4 regions of the Enterobacter sp. C4G1 genome follow, and region 2 is predicted to be linked to each of the others. Evidence: predicted binding sites of a transcription regulator. Region 2 holds the regulator's gene; each other region holds the start of a gene.

Region 1 (4,821 bases), on a different contig from region 2:
TCGTTATAGCTTTGCAGTGCGTTATCACCGCTGAGCAGCAGGTAATTCACCTTGCCGCTGTTGTAGGCGTTAAGCGCGCCCTGAATACGGTAACGGTAATACTGATTGATAACGCCAGTGCGATAGTACTTGGCGGTGCCGAGCACCACGCCAACCTGGCGGTAAGGGAGGTCTTGCAGGTCATCAAAGATGTAGGGGGCGGTTTTCCAGCTCATCCAGCGGTCGAGGCCAAGCGCAGTCAACAGCAGTATGCCGACCAGGACAGACAGGCTGTAAAAAACGCGCTTTAACATGCAGATGGCTCGTTCCGAAGATGGGATTTCACTCAGGCTACTTTACCCGTCCGGTAAGAGCAAGAAACAGCGATTCAACTGAGGGGTTTTTCATCAGATATGCGGGCATTTCTGCCCGCACTCAGTATTACGCAAGCAGTACACGATCAATGGTGGTACAGCCGAGCGCTTTCAGCGTGGCGGCGGTCGCATCCCACTGGATCAGCGGTGCATCGGCAATTTCTGCCAGAATCGCGCGCTGGATATCAGGGTAATCGTATCCGTTCAGGTTCAGCAGGTTCAGTGCGCCTTGCAGAGGCGGCAGCGTTGGGTTGAATGCCGCATTTTCAGCGTAACTGCCGCTAAAGATGCGGCCATCACGGCACTGAAGCGCCACACCGCTTGGTGATTTGCTGTATGGGGTATGGCTTTTATTTGCAGCAGCAATTGCCGCTTCACTCAGCGCGTCACCGGAAAGCGCAAAGCCATGATCCTGCTCGTCCATCAGCAGTGTTTTGATATCGAGATCTTTTGGACCGAAGGCGTCTGGCAGGTAATCTCCCAGGGTGTGCGGTGCACGGCCTGGCAGGTTGATACGCAGTTGCAGCCCGCTGTTCAGTTCATTCATAAACTGGCGACAGTGACCACACGGGGTGTAGTTTACGGTAATGGCACTCAGCGCTGTTTCACCACGAAGCCAGGCGTGGCTGATGGCACTCTGCTCTGCATGAACCGTTTGCTGCATGGTCGCGCCGAGGAATTCCATATTCCCGCCGAAATACCAGGTTCCGCTCACGCCGCGAGCAATGGCACCAACGTTGAAGTGGGAGAGATCGGCGCGGGCACAGGCGGCAGCCAGCGGCAACAGTGCGAAAGCCAGCGCGTCTTCGTCCAGCCCCGTCGCCTGTTTAAGCGTCGTGACGTGCTCTGCCGTCAGCAGGGCGGGGAAATGCTCATCCGCCAGAACCGGGGCCAGGGCTGACTGCAAATTCTCTGCAAGCTGGGCGAAAGCGGCTTGAAAACGTGGATGCATGGCGATGCCTCATAAAGGTTAATGGATCGGTAGTGTACGGAGCCGTCAGGGCTTAATATGTGATCCAATTCTCATTATGTATGCAACTTATGAAAACAAAATGAAATTTGCGCGACGCATCGCAAATTTTACCCCACAACGGCCAGAATAATCGGGAACAGGAATGGCGCAATCAGGGAGGTCATGATCCCGCAGATCACCAGCGCCAGCGAGCTAAATGCACCTTCCTGATAATCCATCTCAGCGCAGCGCGCGGTGCCCAGGGCGTGTGAGGCGGTACCCATCGCCAGGCCACGGGCGGCCTTAGTCCGGATTTTCATGAGATTCAGCAGAGTATGGCCAAATACCGCACCCAGAATACCGACAAAAATGACGCACATGGCGCTGATCGCCGGAATGCCGCCGATGCTGCCACCTACGGCCATCGCAATAGGCGTGGTGACGGATTTCGGCAAAATAGAAGCGGCAATTTGCGCAGATGCCCCCATCAATAGCGCGACGGAAGTCCCGGTGATCATCGCTACCAGGCTACCGACAAAACAGATGGTGATGATGGATTTCCAGCGCGCGCGGATCTGATGTAACTGTTCATATAAAGGAAAGGCGAGTGCGACAACGGCAGGTTGCAGCAGGTCGTTTAAAATTTTGCTGCCAGCGAAATAGCGCTCATACGGGATGCCCGTCAGCAGCAGAAACGGAATAATCACCACCATTGCTACCAGCAGTGGGTTAAGTAATGGCATCTTAAAACGTACGGCAAGTTTACGTGCGGCGAAGAACACGACCAGCGTTAACGGCAGCGACCACCAGATATTGGCCATCATTTTTTTGTTTTCTCCCCAACCACTTTACGTTCGCCGTGAACCAGATGCGAACTCCAACTGACTACCAGGAAAACCACCAGCGTGCTTATCGTGCAAGACACAACGATGGGGCCGAACTGGGCTTTGAGCAAATCAAAGTACTGCATCACCCCGACACCGATAGGCACGAACAGCAGGGCCATATAGCGGATGAGCACAAAGCAGCCAGGGTTGACCCATTTTGCCGGCAGGATTTGCAGCGCCAGCAGAACAAACAGGATCAGCATCCCGATAATGCTGCCAGGAATGGTGATAGGAAGCAGCGACGCGAGGAAAATCCCGGCGTAGAGGCAAGCGTAAATCAGGACGAATGCGCGCAAGTACTGCCAGATGATATTCAATGATTTGCTCATGGTGAAAGTCCTTGATGAAACGCATTCATCATACAATTAAACCCGGAAATGTGCCACGGATCACATCATGAATTTTGAGCATACCAGACATTCCTGAATGGAACGTCGGGCATTTCCACAAATGGACAGGGCGCCGGTTAAATGAGAATATATGATTCATATATGAATCGTAACGGTATGTATAAATGGGAATCGTAAAAATATCTGACCTGCTGCATGACGACATCCGCGATGCCAGCAAGGCTATGTCGCGCTCGGTGAACGCGCAGGCCGAATACTGGCTCCGTCTGGGGATGCTGTGCGAACTCTATCCTGAACTCAATTACCAACAAATTAAGATGATGATGCTGAAATCAGGATCCGACCGTCTGCTGGAGGTGATCAATGCCGTCAATAATCATTAAAACGGCTGATGAGCTTGCAACGCAGCGCCATGCCGGCGAACTGCTTGCCTCCGTGTTTACCATGTTAGACGGATTTATCCAGCCCGGGGTCACGACGATGGCAATCAACAACCGGGTGGAAGATTTTATTGTTAATGAGCTGCACTCCCGCCCGGCCAGTAAAGGGCAGTATGACTTTCCGTACGTGCTGAACACCTCGGTAAACGAGGTCGTCTGCCACGGGATCCCGAAAGAGTCGGAGCACCTGAAAATCGGGTCAATTGTCAACGTGGATATCACCCTTGAGAAAGGCGGCCTGATTGCCGACTCCAGCAAAATGTACCTGATTGGTGACGTGTCACCGCTGGCGCGTCGGCTGGTGAAAAAAACCTATGAGGCCATGTGGAAGGGGATCAAGGCGGTGAAACCTGGCGCAACGCTTGGGGACATTGGCCACGCCATTCAGTCGCATGTTGAAGGCAACGGCTACAGCGTGGTGCGCGAATATTGCGGACACGGTGTGGGTAAAGAGATGCACGAAGATCCGCAGGTGCTGCACTACGGCAAACCGGGTGAAGGCGCGGTGCTGAAAGAGGGAATGGTGTTTACCATTGAGCCGATGGTGAACCAGGGTGACAGCCGGATCAAAACCAAAAAAGATGGCTGGACGGTGGTCACCCGCGATAAAAAACTGTCGGCCCAGTGGGAGCATACCATTGCCGTCACAGCCGATGGTTTTGACGTCCTTACTCTGCGGCCTGACGAGACGATCCCGGATTAACCTCCGGGCTTTCAACATACCTGGAGAGCGGCTACTATAGCGCGTCTTTTTTCACAGGTACTGATATGCGTGTTTTACTGGCCCCAATGGAAGGCGTGCTCGATTCCCTCGTACGCGAACTTCTGACCGAGGTGAACGATTACGATCTCTGCGTGACGGAGTTTTTGCGCGTGGTCGATATGTTGCTGCCAGCAAAATCATTCTACCGACTCTGCCCGGAGCTGCATCGTCAGAGCCGTACCACCTCTGGCACGCTGGTGCGTATTCAGCTGTTGGGTCAGTATCCTGAATGGCTGGCGGAAAACGCCGCCCGCGCGGTTGAGCTTGGCTCGTATGGGGTTGATCTCAACTGTGGCTGTCCGTCTAAGCTTGTGAACGGCAGCGGCGGCGGGGCGACCTTGCTCAAAGATCCGGAGCTGATTTACCGTGGCGCGAAAGCCATGCGTGAAGCCGTGCCCTCACATTTGCCGGTGACGGTAAAAGTGCGCCTGGGCTGGGACAGCGATGCACGGCAGTTTGAAATCGCCGATGCGGCGCAGCAGGCCGGGGCCACCGAGCTGGTGGTGCATGGTCGCACCAAAGAAGATGGCTACAAAGCCGAACGCATCAACTGGCAGGCAATTGGCGAGATCCGCAAAAGACTCACCATTCCCGTTATCGCCAACGGCGAAATCTGGGATTACGCCAGCGCGCAGGCCTGTCTGAAAGAGACCGGCTGTGATGCGGTGATGATTGGGCGTGGCGCCCTTAACGTGCCGAACCTCAGCCGGGTGGTGAAATACAATGAGCCACGCATGGCCTGGCCGGATGTCGTCACCTTACTGCAAAAATATACCCGCCTGGAAAAGCAGGGGGATACCGGTTTGTATCACGTCGCGCGGATTAAACAGTGGCTGAGTTATTTGCGTAAAGAATATTCTGAGGCGCTGGGATTATTCCAGGAGATCCGCACGTTACAGACATCGGCGGATATTGCACGCGTCATTCAGTCAAAATAATAAGCGTTAATTTGCTCACACTTTTTTAATATATAAAACAAATCCGGTTTTCAATGTGGCACGAGGGTGTTAAGGTGCCACTGTTTTCAACGCAGGATTGTTACTGGTTAACAGGCAAAACCTAAGCGTTCCACGGCA
Region 2 (4,821 bases):
AGGTCAACGATGTAAAGCGCCAGCTCAAAAGTGGCGAGGTGGTGCTGGTATGGTCTGAGCTGCACGAAACGGTCAATATCATGCCCCGCAATGCCTTTCACGACTGACCTTTAACACTATTCCAGTCAGGGAGTTGCTATGTCTGCCAGACATCCGGTTATTGCCGTTACAGGCTCAAGTGGTGCGGGTACAACCACCACCAGCCTCGCCTTTCGCAAGATTTTCGCGCAACTTAATTTACGGTCCGCAGAGGTAGAAGGCGATAGCTTTCACCGCTACACCCGCCCTGAAATGGATATGGCGATCCGCAAAGCTCGCGATCTCGGCAAACACATCAGCTATTTTGGGCCAGATGCGAACGATTTCGGTCTGCTGGAGCAGACTTTCAAAGAATACGGACAGACCGGAAAAGGCCAGTCGCGGAAGTATCTGCACACCTATGACGAAGCCGTTCCCTGGAACCAGGTACCAGGGACATTCACCCCCTGGCAGCCTCTTCCCGAACCTACCGACGTGCTATTTTATGAAGGATTACATGGCGGCGTGGTGACCACGCAGCATGATGTGGCGCGCCACGTGGACCTGCTGGTCGGCGTTGTGCCGATTGTGAACCTGGAGTGGATCCAGAAGCTGACGCGCGATATCAGCGAGCGCGGTCATTCACGTGAAGCGGTGATGGATTCGGTTGTTCGTTCGATGGAAGATTACATTAACTTCCTGACGCCGCAGTTCTCACGCACCCACATCAACTTCCAGCGCGTGCCGACGGTAGATACCTCCAACCCGTTTGCGGCCAAAAGCATTCCTTCACTGGACGAAAGCTTTGTGGTTATTCATTTCCGCAATCTCGAAGGCATTGATTACCCCTGGCTGCTGGCCATGCTGCAAGGCTCATTCATTTCGCATATGAATACGTTGGTGGTGCCGGGCGGGAAAATGGGGCTGGCGATGGAACTGATTATGTCACCGCTGGTGCAGCGGTTGATGGAAGGTAAGCAGATCGCGTGATCCTTTTCCCTCTCCCCGTGGGAGAGGGTTAGGGTGAGGGCATCAACGCGTATGATGCCCCTTGCATTACGCCTCGATCACTTCATACGAATGCGTGATTTTTACCGCTTTCTCCAGCATTAACGCCACAGAGCAATATTTCTCCGCAGAAAGATCCACCGCGCGTGATACCGCAGCGTCTTTCAGCTCTTTGCCGGTCACAATAAAATGCAAATTGATGTGCGTAAACAGGCGTGGCGCTTCTTCACGGCGTTCAGAAGTGAGTTTTACTTCGCAATCCGTCACGTCATGACGACCTTTTTGCAAAATCGACACCACGTCAATTGCGCTGCAACCACCCGCCGCCATCAGCACCATCTCCATTGGGCTTGGTGCTTTATCGCCGGAATTCCCATCCATTAAAATCTGGTGTCCGGAAGCGGATTCGCCCAGGAACGTTAAACCTTCAACCCATTTCACACGCGCTTGCATATTCATTAACTCCAACGTTGCATTTTTGGTGACAGATTACGCGTACGTTACATTTCTCGCAACGGAAGGCGACCTGCATCATGCTGAAGCGAGACACCAGGAGACACGCGACAAAAGCTATGCTAAAACACTCTGGATGCTACAGTAATACATTGACGTTACACATGTATGCAGAGGACATCAAACTTTACTGGCTGCGACTATTACGACAGCCGACTTCCCAGGGTATGGGTAAGAATTCGATTGCAACCCCAGAGTCTGGATGCATCTTATGACTCTGGTGACAGCTTATAACAGAGGATAACAGCGCATGGTGCTTGGCAAACCGCAAACAGACCCGACTCTCGAATGGTTCTTGTCTCATTGCCACATTCATAAGTACCCATCGAAGAGCACGCTGATTCACCAGGGTGAAAAAGCGGAAACGTTGTATTACATCGTCAAAGGCTCGGTGGCAGTGCTGATCAAAGATGAGGAAGGGAAAGAAATGATCCTTTCTTATCTGAACCAGGGCGATTTCATCGGTGAACTGGGCCTGTTTGAAGAAGGCCAGGAACGTAGCGCCTGGGTTCGTGCAAAAACCGCGTGTGAAGTGGCCGAAATCTCCTACAAGAAATTCCGTCAGCTGATTCAGGTTAACCCTGACATCCTGATGCGTCTTTCTTCGCAGATGGCTCGCCGCCTGCAAGTCACGTCTGAGAAAGTGGGTAACCTCGCCTTCCTGGACGTAACGGGCCGTATCGCTCAGACTCTGCTGAACCTGGCGAAACAACCAGACGCAATGACCCACCCGGACGGAATGCAAATTAAAATTACCCGTCAGGAAATTGGTCAGATCGTGGGTTGCTCCCGTGAAACAGTGGGCCGTATTCTGAAAATGCTCGAAGACCAGAACCTGATCTCCGCCCACGGTAAAACCATCGTGGTTTACGGAACACGTTAATTCCGGTCAAACGGCGTGCCATCGCAAGGTGTCACGCCGTTTTTGTCTCTACTCCCCATGTGGCGCAGGCTAATTTATCACCCGGAAGTTAACTACGCACTGCGACAAACGCTGGTGTTGTGCCTTCCTGTGGCCGTGGGTTTGCTGCTGGGCCATCTGCAACAGGGTCTGTTGTTCTCCCTGGTTCCTGCCTGCTGCAACATTGCAGGTCTGGACACACCGCATAAACGTTTCTTCAAGCGCCTGATTATTGGCGGCTGTCTGTTTGCAGGCTGTAGCCTCGCTGTACAACTGCTGCTTGCCCGTGATATTCCGCTTCCCCTGATCCTGACCGTACTGGCCATGACGCTTGGCGTGACCGCTGAAATCAGCGCGCTACATGCCCGGTTGCTGCCCGCGTCGTTGATTGCCGCCATCTTCACGCTGAGCCTCGCCGGGAATATGCCGGTGTGGGAGCCGCTACTCATCTACGCGCTGGGAACCCTGTGGTACGGCGTGTTCAACTGGATCTGGTTCCGCCTGTGGCGCGAACAACCGCTGCGCGAATCGCTCAGCCTGCTCTACGTGCAGCTTGCCGACTACTGCGAAGCCAAGTACACCCTGCTCACTCAGCATACGGATCCGGAAAAATCGCTGCCGCCGCTGCTGGCGCGCCAGCAAAAAGTCGTCGATCTGATTAGCCAGTGTTATCAGCAGTTGCACATGCTCGCCGCCAATAAAAATCATGACTATAAGCGACTGCTGCGTATCTTCCAGGTCGGTCTGGATTTACAGGAACATATCTCTGTGAGCCTGCATCATCCGCAGGAGGTGCAAAAGCTGGTCGAACGTAGCCACGCCGAGGCGGTGATCCGCTGGAACGCCCAAACCGTGGCAGCGCGCCTGCGCATTCTCGCTGACGATATCCTGTATCACCGCTATCCCACGCGTTTTAACATGGACAAACAGCTGGGGGCGCTGGAGAAAATTGCCCATCAACACGCGGAAAACCCGGTGGGCCAATTTGCGGCGTGGCACTTCAGCCGCATCGCCCGTGTCCTGCGGACTCAGCGGCCACTTTACCCCCGTGACCTGATGGCCGATAAACAAAAGCGTCTGCCGCTGCTGCCAGCCCTGAAAAGCTATCTGTCACTGAAATCTGCCGCGCTGCGTAATGCCGCGCGTATCAGCGTGATGCTTAGCACCGCCAGTCTGATGGGCGTCGCGCTGCACTTACCGAAACCGTACTGGATCTTAATGACCGTGCTGTTTGTTACGCAGAACGGTTACGGTGCTACGCGGGTGCGCATTCTGCACCGGGCAGGTGGCACAATCGCGGGGCTTATCATTGCTGGGGTGACGCTGCACTTCCACGTACCGGAAGGCTATACGCTGCTGGGGATGCTGGCTGTCACCATGGTGAGCTACCTGATTATTCGCAAGAACTATGGCTGGGCGATGGTGGGCTTTACGGTCACTGCGGTATACACCCTGCAACTGCTCACGCTCAATGGCGAACAGTTTATTCTCGCCCGCCTGGTCGACACCCTGATTGGCTGCCTGATTGCCTTTGGCGGCCTGGTCTGGCTCTGGCCCCAGTGGCAAAGCGGGTTGTTGCGCCAGAACGCCCATGATGCGCTGGAAGCAGATCAACAGGCGATACGCCTGATCCTGAGCGATGATCCACAGCCTTCGCCGCTGGCGTATCAGCGCATGAAGGTTAACCAGGCACATAACGCCCTGTTTAACTCACTGAACCAGGCGATGCAGGAGCCGGGCTTTAATTCCCACTATCTGGCAGACATGAAACTGTGGGTGACGCACAGCCAGTTTATCGTCGAGCACATTAACGCCATGACCACGCTTGCACGCGAGCACACGATGCTGACACCCGATCTGGCGCAGCGCTATTTGCAGTCCTGTGAGATTGCCTTGCAGCGATGTCAGCAGCGCCTGGAGTACGACGCGCCGGGAGAAGCTGGAGATTCGAATATTCTTGAAGCACCGGAAACACTGACGCTTGGCCCAATGAGCACCCTGGAGCAGCATTTGCAGCGCATCCTGGGGCATCTGAGCACCATGCACACCATTTCGTCGGTGGCATGGCGTCAGCGTCCGCATCACGGGATTTGGTTAACGCGGGTATTAAAACGCACGCCGTACTAATTTTGCCGGCCAGTTTATCCGCGTACGATCTTCGCCACCGCGGCAGCAAAACGGTTTAAGCCGTCTTCTATGTCTTTGTCTTCAATCACCAGCGACGGCGCGAAACGCATCACGTCCGGCCCGGCATTCAGCACCATCACCCCTTCATGAGCTGCGGCGTGCAGGAAATCGCGTGCGCGACCTTTGTACTGTGGCTTCAGCTCAGCGCCAATTAACAGCCCCATACCACGGATCTCGCTGAACACGTTGTACTG
Region 3 (4,821 bases), 1.1 Mb from region 2:
AAGTCGCTCTGATGCGCCAGGGTATGCAGGTCCGCGCACCACTGATACCCAAGCCCCTCGACAGGTTTACGGTCGTGGTACAGCACCTGCATATCAAAACCCGCGGCACGGCGGGCAATGGCCTGGCCGATATTCCCCATCCCCAGCAGGCCAATACGCTTGCCACTCACCTGGGTTGCCAGCGGCAGACCACCGTTAAGCCAGCGCCCTTCCCGGACAAAACGATCGCCCTGACACAGCTGGCGTGCGCCACTGAGCAACAGCCCCATTGCCAGATCGGCGACATCATTGGTTAACACGCCAGACGTTATCGAGACGGCAATCTGGCGGGAGCGCACATAGTCCAGATCCACCGCATCGGTCCCCACGCCAAAGATAGCCACCAGCCCCACGTGCGGCAGCAGCTCCAGAACGCTGTTTTGCACCCCCACATCGCCCCGCGTAACCACGGCGGCAATGTTCTCCCCCTGTTCACGCAGAAACGCGATGGGATCATCTTGTTCATACAGGCGAAACAGCGGGAACTCAGCGGCAAGCTGGGCTTGCAGGGTATCAATAACGGGAGCCACCAGAAGGACGGCGCGAGAAAGAGTATTCATGGGATCACCTGTTTGAAGTTCATAACGACAGTGGTCACTATCAAACGGGTTTTTTGTAGGGTTTTTTGCGATCTTCGTCACGCTGAATCGTGTTAAAAAGCGCTGTTACAGGCTCCGTGATCGGTAAGACAAATTAGATGGTTTCGCCCATCGACAGGCGGTAGTGCAGATCGACCTTCTCAATAGTCGGTAGCCCTTTGATTTTCTTGATCAGGATTTCAGTGGCGACTTTGCCCATTTCAGCGCGCGGCGTCAGTACGCTTGCCAGACGCGGGGAGACAACCTGGCCAATCTCCAGCCCGTGAAAACCGGCGATCGCCAGCGTCTGCGGGACGCGAATACCCGATGCCAGGCACTCCTGTAACACGCCAACGGCGAGGTCGTCGTTGGTACACAGAATTCCGTCCATATCGGCGTACATCTGGCGCGCCAGCGTCATCATGCCCGTCCCGATAGAGACAGACGAAACCTTGTTGGGCGCAATACGCCCTACCGTCAGGCCTGCCGCTTCCATCGCCTGGCAATACCCTGCGTAACGCTGCTCATCACGGACGTCCGACATCGATCCAAAATAGACGATGTGCCGCTTTCCGCTTGCCAGCAGCATGTTGGTCATATCCAGGCCCGCTTTGAAATTGTCAAAACCCACGTTAATGCGCCCGGGGTTATCCGACAACCCCATCACTTCCGCAACAGGGATTTTCGCGGCGTTGAGGTACTTTTCTGCCCGCAGGGTATGCACTGACTCGGTCAATAACAGGCCTTTGACATTAAACGCCAGCACTGCCGCAATCTGCTCTTCTTCACGCTGGCGGTCGTAGTCGTAGTTCACCACCAGCGTTTGATAGCCGTGCGCCGCCGTAACCGACTCAATACCGGCTAACAGATCGGCAAATATTTGATTATGGAAAGAAGGTATGAGTACGCCAATGCGCGGCACCACGGTACTGCTCATGGCAGGATTATCCGGATCAGGCTCGTAACCAATTTCCGCAATTACGCTGGCAATACGCTCGGCGGTTTCGGGTTTCACTTTATCCGGCGTGCGTAAATAGCGGCTAACGGTCATCTTCGTTACGCCAGCCAGCTCAGCGATATCATTAAGCGTAATACGTTGTGCCTTCATCAGTTAACCCGTCAATAACCGCTACCACATCAGGCCATTATGCCTGCCAGCGCAGGAAAAGAGAATCACGTGAGGCCGCTATCACCCTCTCCTGGCGCGGGATTTACCGCCCCGCCTCACGTTTAACGTAACCCCTTTTCGTAACACGATTTGAAGTGATCCTCATCACAGTTTCATCTGCCGAAAATCCGTGAGATAGAACCCACAACGTTTTCCGTTTTCAGCCGTTAATCAGGATATCAAGATGAAAGATCTTTTCAGCTTACAAGGTAAACGCATTTTAATTACAGGCGCAGGTCAGGGAATTGGCTTTGTGATGGCTCAGGGTCTGGCGCAATATGGCGCGGAAATTATCATTAATGATATTTCTGAAACCCGGGCTAACGATGCGGTCATGAAATTACGCGATGAAGGCGCGACGGCATATCCTGCCGTATTTAATGTCACGGATGCGGACTGCGTAGAAAATGCTATTAGCCAGATTGAAAAAGAAATAGGCGCCATCGACGTATTATTTAATAACGCCGGTATTCAACGCCGCCATCCTTTTACTGAATTCCCGGTTCAGGAATGGAATGACGTTATTTCCGTGAATCAGACGGCGGTATTTTTAGTGTCGCAGGCCGTTGCTAAACGGATGATCGCCCGCCAGCAGGGTAAAATCGTCAACATCTGCTCCATGCAAAGTGAGCTGGGCCGTGACACCATCACCCCTTATGCCGCCGCGAAAGGGGCGGTCAAAATGCTGACGCGCGGTATGTGCGTTGAGCTGGCGCGCCATAACATTCAGGTTAACGGTATCGCGCCGGGCTACTTCAAAACGGCGATGACGCAGACGCTGGTCGATGATAAAGCGTTTACTGACTGGCTGTGCAAACGCACTCCGGCGGCGCGCTGGGGCAATCCGCAGGAGCTGGTTGGCGCAGCGGTTTTTCTCTCTTCCAGCGCGTCTAACTTCGTCAACGGCCATCTGTTGTTCGTGGATGGCGGCATGTTGGTGGCAGTGTGAATCCGGAGGCACTATGACAGGGCAATGCATCATCCTGATGGGCGTATCTGGCACCGGGAAAACAACGGTAGGACACGCTATCGCGCAGCAGATGGGGGCTAAATTCATCGATGGTGATGACCTTCACCCACGGCAGAATATTGTCAAAATGGCGGCCAGTCAGCCGCTTGATGATAACGATCGTCAGCCGTGGCTGGAGCGTATCGCCGACGTCATTTTTAGCCTTGAGCAGAAGAATGAATCCGGCGTGCTGGTCTGTTCCGCGCTAAAAAAGCGCTATCGCGACCAGCTGCGTAAAGGAAGCAACAAAGTTCGCTTCCTCTGGCTAACGGGCGATTACGACTGCATTCTGGCCCGCATGCAGCAACGTAAAGGCCATTTTATGCCAGAAGCATTACTGCGCAGCCAGTTTGCCGCGCTGGAAGCCCCGGACAGCAGCGAAACCGATATTGTCGCCATTGATATCGCCCCGACGGTGGCGCAGATCGTGGCGAACGCCTTAACGTTACTCGACCAAGCGCACTCCAGGGAGATGCTGGCATGATTATCGATACCTTAGCCACAGCGGCTAAAAATGCACTCTATCCGCCGGTTATCCGTACCGCGTTACAGGCGGTTATCGCTCAGGATCCGCTCAGCCTGCCTGCGGGTAAATATACCGTTGATGGCGATAATATCTTTTTTACCGTCGTCGAAGGCGAAACGCGCCCGCTGGCCGAACAACGCCCGGAGTACCATCATCAGTACATTGATATTCATATCGTCCTGACGGGGGAAGAGATTATTGGCGCAGGTAATAAGGGACTGACCATTACACCCGATGGTCCGTTTAATGCGGCTCACGACCTTGGTTTTTGCGAACACATCAGCAGTGAATCGCTGATCCATCTCCATCCTTTTGAGCTGGCTATCCTGTTCCCTGGGGAATTACACCGTCCGATGAGTGCCCTTGATGCTGGCGCACCGCTGCACAAGATTGTTGTCAAAATCAATAACGACCTGCTCTAAAGCACAACGCTGGCCCTCACGGGCCAGCGCCATCAATCAGTTATCCAGTTCATCCATCGACTTCACCTGGTCACGATTAATCTGCTCCGTTTTACCGGTTTCAGCATTTTTGTAAGACACCATACCGGTATCTTCATCGACCTGCGGTTTCCCGTCAGTGACGATGGTTTTGCCATCGGTGGTTTTTAATGCCTGATTAGAGGAACAGCCCGCGACGGTGAACAGCGCTGCAGCAGCAAAGACAGAAGTGATAAGTAATTTATTTTGCATGGTGTTTTCCCCTGCATTCAGTTGGATTTCGTTATCGACCTAACCATTTTAGGCTAACTGACTGAAAGAGGATGGAAAACCAGAAGGTTCTGAAGGTGGGGATAATGCCCGGCCGCGGAATGCCGCCGGGCATTTTTACTTACTTGTTAATCTGCGCGTGCATTTCCTGCACCGAAATCACCTTCTCGGTCGCATCCGCGTTCAGCGCCATAGCTGTTGCGAAACCGCCGTTCAGGGTGGTGTCGTAGTGCACCTTGTATTGCAGCGCGCTGCGGCGAATCAGCTTAGAGTCTTCAATCGCCTGGCGGCCCGCCGTGGTGTTGATGATGTAGGTGTATTCGCCATTCTTGATACGGTCCTGAATGTGCGGACGACCTTCATGCACCTTGTTCACCAGACGTGGATTGATACCCGCTTCACCAAGCACAATCGCCGTGCCGTGGGTTGCATCCAGCTCGAAGCCCTGTTTCAGCAGCTTGGCGGCCAGGTCAACCACGCGCTCTTTATCACCTTCGCGCACAGAGAGCAGCGCACGGCCTGATTTTCTCATCGTAGAGCTACTGCCCAGCTGCGCTTTCGCGAACGCTTCTGCGAAGGTGCGGCCCACGCCCATCACTTCCCCGGTAGAGCGCATTTCTGGCCCTAACAGTGGGTCAACGCCCGGGAATTTGTTGAACGGCAGTACCACTTCTTTCACCGAGTAGTACGGTGGGATGATTTCTTTCGTCACGCCCTGCTGAGCCAGCGTCTGGCCTGCCATCACGCGCGCCGCCACTTTCGCCAGCGGAACGCCGGTCGCTTTGGAGACG
Region 4 (4,821 bases), on a different contig from region 2:
ATCAACGCGCCGCTGTCCGCCAGCAATGCGCCATCAATACCGACCTCGCCAAATTCGTTCACCAGAACGGCCCATTTTTCTGCCGGATCTTTATTGGCCAGCAAATGCAGAATTGAGGTGGTTTTACCGCTGCCGAGAAAGCCGGTGATAAGGTTGGTTTTGGTCACGTGCGCTCCAGAAATCAGTGTGATGCTATGCACATTATCCTGACGAAAAAAGAGCGCAATGAGAAGGGGGAAAGGCGAACGGAGAACATTTCCATTCGCGTTAAGCGCAATTATCGCTAAATATTTAACGTTTCGATAACAGCCTGGCGCGCGCCATGCTGTGCAATACGCTGATAGGCCTGGTTCACCGCGTCAACAAACAGCGGCGATTGCGGCAGGTCCTGGCCGAAGATTTCATTCAGCGTCAACAGAGCATTTACGCGCTCATCATTATTGCTGGCATCGACAATCGCGCGGATCTTATCGCTGAGCGGATCGCGCACATCAATGGAGTTGCCACTGTCATCCATACCGCTGACATAACGGATCCAGCCAGCAACGCCTAACGCCAGCAGCGGCCACGCGCTGCCACTCTCCAGATGAACACGAATGCCCTCCAGCATTCGCTGAGGCAGTTTCTGGCTACCGTCCATGGCGATTTGCCAGGTGCGGTGCTGTAATGCCGGGTTGGCAAAACGGTCAATCAGACTATCGGCATACGCCGTGAGGTCAACGTCGGTGATACGCAGCGTAGGAGCTTGCTCATCCAGCATCAGTCTGCGTGCGGCTGTGCGGAAGCTGGCGTCCTGCATACAGTCACTGATATGCGCGTATCCGGCAAGATAACCCAGATAGGCCAGGAAAGAGTGGCTGCCGTTCAGCATCCGCAGTTTCATCTGTTCCCAGGGTAAAACGTCCTGCACCATCTGCACGCCAGCCAATTCCCACTCAGGGCGTCCGGCGACAAAGTTGTCTTCGACGACCCACTGAATAAAAGGTTCGCAGCTGATGGCACAGGGATCTTCAACGCCCAGTGCTAGTGTAATTTCCGTAAGCGAAGCTTCCGTAGCGGCAGGGACAATTCTGTCTACCATCGTGCCCGGGAAACTGACATGCACGCTGATCCACTCTGCGAGTTCGGCTGAGCGCTTTTGGGCCATCCCCAGTACCGCATTTTTCACGACATGGCCGTTGTCCGGGATGTTATCGCAGGAGAGTACAGTAAATGGCGGCAAGCCGCGCTCGCGACGCCTGTGCAGGGCCTCCACCAGGATCCCGGGTGCGGAATGCGGTTCGCAAGGTGTTTCCAGATCGTGAATAATGCGGGCATTGTTCAGATCCAGTTTCCCGGTGGCTGGGTCAATGCAGTAGCCTTTTTCAGTGATGGTGAGTGAAACAATGGCTACCTGCGGCTCACAGAATTTCTCAATGATGGCAGCCAGTGAATCCAGCTTTGCATTCAGGCATTCATGGACGGCACCGACAACGATCGGCTGATTTCCGTCGGCCCCTTTTTCCATCACGGTAAACAGGTGGTCTTGTGCGCGCAGCTGGCTCATCAGCACATCACCGCTGAAGAGGCTTATTTCACAAATCCCCCAGTCGCCTCCTTTCGCATTCAGTACGCGATTGGTCAATAGTGCCTGATGCGCGCGGTGAAAAGCACCAAACCCAAAGTGAACGATACGTGAGCGTAACTGCTGGCGATCGTAGCGTGGCTGCTGGACGTGGGCAGGAAGCGAGGCGGAGGCAATAGTCTTCATTAAGTACACACCTGATTAACCATTAATTAACAATGACAGTGTAAAGTTATATGACAACAAATTAAATTGGTGAGCCGTAAATATCCCTGTTATGTGAGTTTGATCAATCAATGTGTCGCGGTGTATTGACCCTTCTTATTAAACATGTATGGTAGTCGTCATTGCATTAACATATATTGGTATAACAACTTGAGAGGGTGAGGCAATGGAACAAACCTGGCGTTGGTACGGGCCGAACGATCCGGTTTCTCTTGATGATGTGCGTCAGGCTGGCGCAACGGGTGTAGTTACCGCGCTGCATCATATCCCTAACGGCCAGGTCTGGCCGGTAGACGAAATCAAAAAGCGTCAGGCACTGCTGGCTGAAAAGGGCTTAACCTGGTCTGTTGTTGAGAGTATTCCGGTTCATGAAGATATCAAAACGCATTCAGGCGAATGTGAAACCTGGATTGCTAACTATCAGCAAAGCATTCGCAACCTGGCTGTCTGCGGTATTGACACCGTTTGCTATAACTTTATGCCGATTCTGGACTGGACGCGTACCGACCTGGAATACACCTTGCCCGACGGTTCAAAAGCGTTGCGCTTTGATCAGATTGCGTTCGCGGCATTTGAATTACATATTCTGAAGCGCGAAGGTGCGGCGGCGGATTACACCGCAGAAGAGCAGCAGCAGGCGCTGGCATGGTTTAACGCCGCGAGCGACGCTGATATCGAAAAACTGACCCGCAATATTATTGCTGGCCTGCCGGGTGCCGAGGAAGGCTACACGCTGGATCAGTTCCGCGCGCGCCTGGCGGAGTACGGCAATATAGATAAGAACCAGTTGCGTGAAAACATGGCGCATTTCCTGCGCGCGATTGTGCCGGTAGCCGAAGAGGCAGGTGTGCGCATGGCCGTGCATCCTGACGATCCTCCGCGTCCAATCCTCGGCCTGCCGCGCATTGTATCCACCATTGAAGATATGCAGTGGCTGAAAGAGACGGTAAACAGCATCTACAACGGCTTTACCATGTGCACCGGTTCATATGGCGTGCGTGCGGATAACGACCTGGTGCGAATGATTGAAACTTTCGGCGATCGTATTCACTTCACCCACCTGCGCGCAACCTGCCGTGAAGATAACCCGAAAACCTTCCACGAAGCCGCACACCTGGGTGGTGATGTGAACATGGTGGCAGTGGTTGACGCTATTCTGGCGGAAGAGCAGCGCCGTAAACACGCAGGTGATTTACGTCCTATTCCGTTCCGCCCTGACCATGGTCATCAGATGCTGGACGATCTGCGTAAGAAAACCAACCCAGGCTATTCAGCCATTGGCCGACTGAAAGGGATGGCGGAAGTACGCGGCGTTGAGCTTGCACTGAAGATGACGAAGTACCCGGAACTGCTGTAGGTTCTGTTGCCCGGAGCGCGCTGCGCTTACCGGGCCTACAAAAAAACCGGCCATCGGGCCGGTTTTTTTATTCGCGCTTTCGTAGGCCGGGTAAGGCGGAGACGCCACCCGGCAAATGCCACAATCAGTCAGCACGACCCATATAACGTTTTTCTTCGATATGGATACGGATCTTCTCGCCAGCGGACAGGTATTCAGGAACCTGTACCACCAGGCCGGTGGTCAGGGTGGCTGGTTTGTTACGTGCGCTGGCGGAAGCGCCTTTGATGCCAGGTGCCGTTTCAACGATTTCCAGGTCTACTGTCTGCGGCAGCTCAAGCGCCAGCAGCACGCCATCCCAGGTCAGAACCTGCATGTCCGGCATCCCGCCTTCAGGAATGAAAAGCAACTCTTCTTCAATCTGATCTTTGGTGAAGATGTACGGGGTGTAGTCTTCTTTATCCATGAATACGTATTCGTTGCCATCGATGTAAGAGAAATCCACATAACGACGGGTCAGGGTCACGGTATCCACGATATCGTCACCTTTAAAGCGTTCTTCTACCTTCAGGCCGGTACGAACATCGGCGAAACGCATTTTGTACAGCGTTGCTGCTCCACGGGCGCTAGGGGCCTGAATATCGATATCTTTCACAATCAGCAGTTTGCCGTTGTAATTCAGTACCATACCTTTCTTAATTTCGTTCGCTCTTGGCATTGCAGTAATCCTGTTTACGGGAGGTAAAAAATATCGCGCCAAATTACTCGCGCGCGGCCTTTCAGGCAAGTGGATTTCGTGGCTTTTGCTATCAATACGCAAAAGGTGTTACTGTGCGCGCCACGCCCGATTGTGCGGGTATCCGTCGCTGAAAGAGAACATTTATGGATTGCCGTCCAGACTGTGGCGCATGTTGCACCGCACCGTCCATTTCAAGCTCCATTCCTGGGATGCCGGATGGCAAGCCTGCTAATACGCGCTGTGTTCAGCTTTCTGAAAACAACCGATGTATGATTTTTGGTTCACCCCTGCGCCCAAAAGTGTGTTCCGGGCTGATGCCGTCGGCTGAGATGTGCGGTAACACCCGTGCGCAGGCCATGACTTATCTTCTGGAGCTGGAATCCCTCACTGCGCCCTAAACATCCTTAATGCGCGTCAGGCAGCCAATCGTCAGCGTGCACATTACCAGCGCAATCCAGAACACCGTATGATAGTTCCAGATTTCGGCAACGACCCCGGCCATTGAACCGGCAATAATCCAGCCCACGCGGGTGGTATTGGTATAAAGGGTTGTTGCTGAGCCCGCCTGACCTGGCATGAGATCCTGGAAGTAGAGCATCCCAATCCCGGCGAGGATCCCGATATAAATGGCGTTCAGCAGCTGTAAAGCAAGCAGCAACGCCGGTGTGTGAGCGGTCAGCATTCCAATATAGAACAGCAATCCTGCCACTGCTGCTATGCGCATCAAAAAACGTTTTCCGAAGCGCTTTGCGTAATAACCTGCAATCAGCATGGTGGGAATTTCCAGACCTGCGGCCGTACCCATCATTATCCCGGCCAGTTTTTCCGACAGATGCAGTTCATCAATAATAAACAGCGGCATATTGATGATATAGAGGCTGTTAGTGCCCCACATTAAGGTGCAGATAATAAAGAGCAACAGTGCGTCGCGGCGGTTACGGCGGGGAGCTTCCAGTG

What was found. The regulator CRP, encoded in region 2, controls carbon source genes, mostly activating them, when cyclic AMP is high. The targets are predictions, from matches to a motif close to ATGTGANNNNNNTCACAT.
Region 1: a site for CRP is predicted at 2,570-2,587, ahead of ACT9TW_RS20785 (CidA/LrgA family protein). Genes of this name have one in related genera too.
Region 3: a site for CRP is predicted at 1,879-1,896, ahead of idnO (gluconate 5-dehydrogenase). Genes of this name have one in related genera too.
Region 4: a site for CRP is predicted at 1,842-1,859, ahead of uxuA (mannonate dehydratase). Genes of this name have one in related genera too.

Annotation. Positions count from the first base shown of each region.
Region 1 is NZ_JBQVVV010000002.1:1,435,359-1,440,179, reverse strand. It holds gene sanA (outer membrane permeability protein SanA) at 1-293, opposite strand, end outside; gene cdd (cytidine deaminase) at 421-1,305, opposite strand; gene ACT9TW_RS20790 (CidB/LrgB family autolysis modulator) at 1,434-2,129, opposite strand; gene ACT9TW_RS20785 (CidA/LrgA family protein) at 2,126-2,521, opposite strand; gene ACT9TW_RS20780 (ParD-like family protein) at 2,707-2,925, shown strand; gene map (type I methionyl aminopeptidase) at 2,906-3,685, shown strand; gene dusC (tRNA dihydrouridine(16) synthase DusC) at 3,751-4,683, shown strand.
Region 2 is NZ_JBQVVV010000001.1:660,539-665,359, forward strand. It holds gene ACT9TW_RS03260 (YheU family protein) at 1-107, shown strand, start outside; gene ACT9TW_RS03265 (phosphoribulokinase) at 139-1,008, shown strand; gene ACT9TW_RS03270 (OsmC family protein) at 1,075-1,479, opposite strand; gene crp (cAMP-activated global transcriptional regulator CRP) at 1,790-2,422, shown strand; gene ACT9TW_RS03280 (YccS/YhfK family putative transporter) at 2,480-4,567, shown strand; gene argD (bifunctional acetylornithine/succinyldiaminopimelate transaminase) at 4,582-4,821, opposite strand, start outside.
Region 3 is NZ_JBQVVV010000001.1:1,800,492-1,805,312, reverse strand. It holds gene ACT9TW_RS08720 (2-hydroxyacid dehydrogenase) at 1-599, opposite strand, end outside; gene ACT9TW_RS08715 (LacI family DNA-binding transcriptional regulator) at 733-1,725, opposite strand; gene idnO (gluconate 5-dehydrogenase) at 1,970-2,734, shown strand; gene ACT9TW_RS08705 (gluconokinase) at 2,748-3,278, shown strand; gene ACT9TW_RS08700 (YhcH/YjgK/YiaL family protein) at 3,275-3,742, shown strand; gene ACT9TW_RS08695 (YgdI/YgdR family lipoprotein) at 3,779-4,012, opposite strand; gene carB (carbamoyl-phosphate synthase large subunit) at 4,152-4,821, opposite strand, start outside.
Region 4 is NZ_JBQVVV010000002.1:1,465,822-1,470,642, reverse strand. It holds gene ACT9TW_RS20930 (CobW family GTP-binding protein) at 1-167, opposite strand, end outside; gene ACT9TW_RS20925 (mannitol dehydrogenase family protein) at 284-1,750, opposite strand; gene uxuA (mannonate dehydratase) at 1,956-3,146, shown strand; gene yeiP (elongation factor P-like protein YeiP) at 3,271-3,843, opposite strand; gene ACT9TW_RS20910 (YkgJ family cysteine cluster protein) at 4,008-4,262, shown strand; gene setB (sugar efflux transporter SetB) at 4,259-4,821, opposite strand, start outside.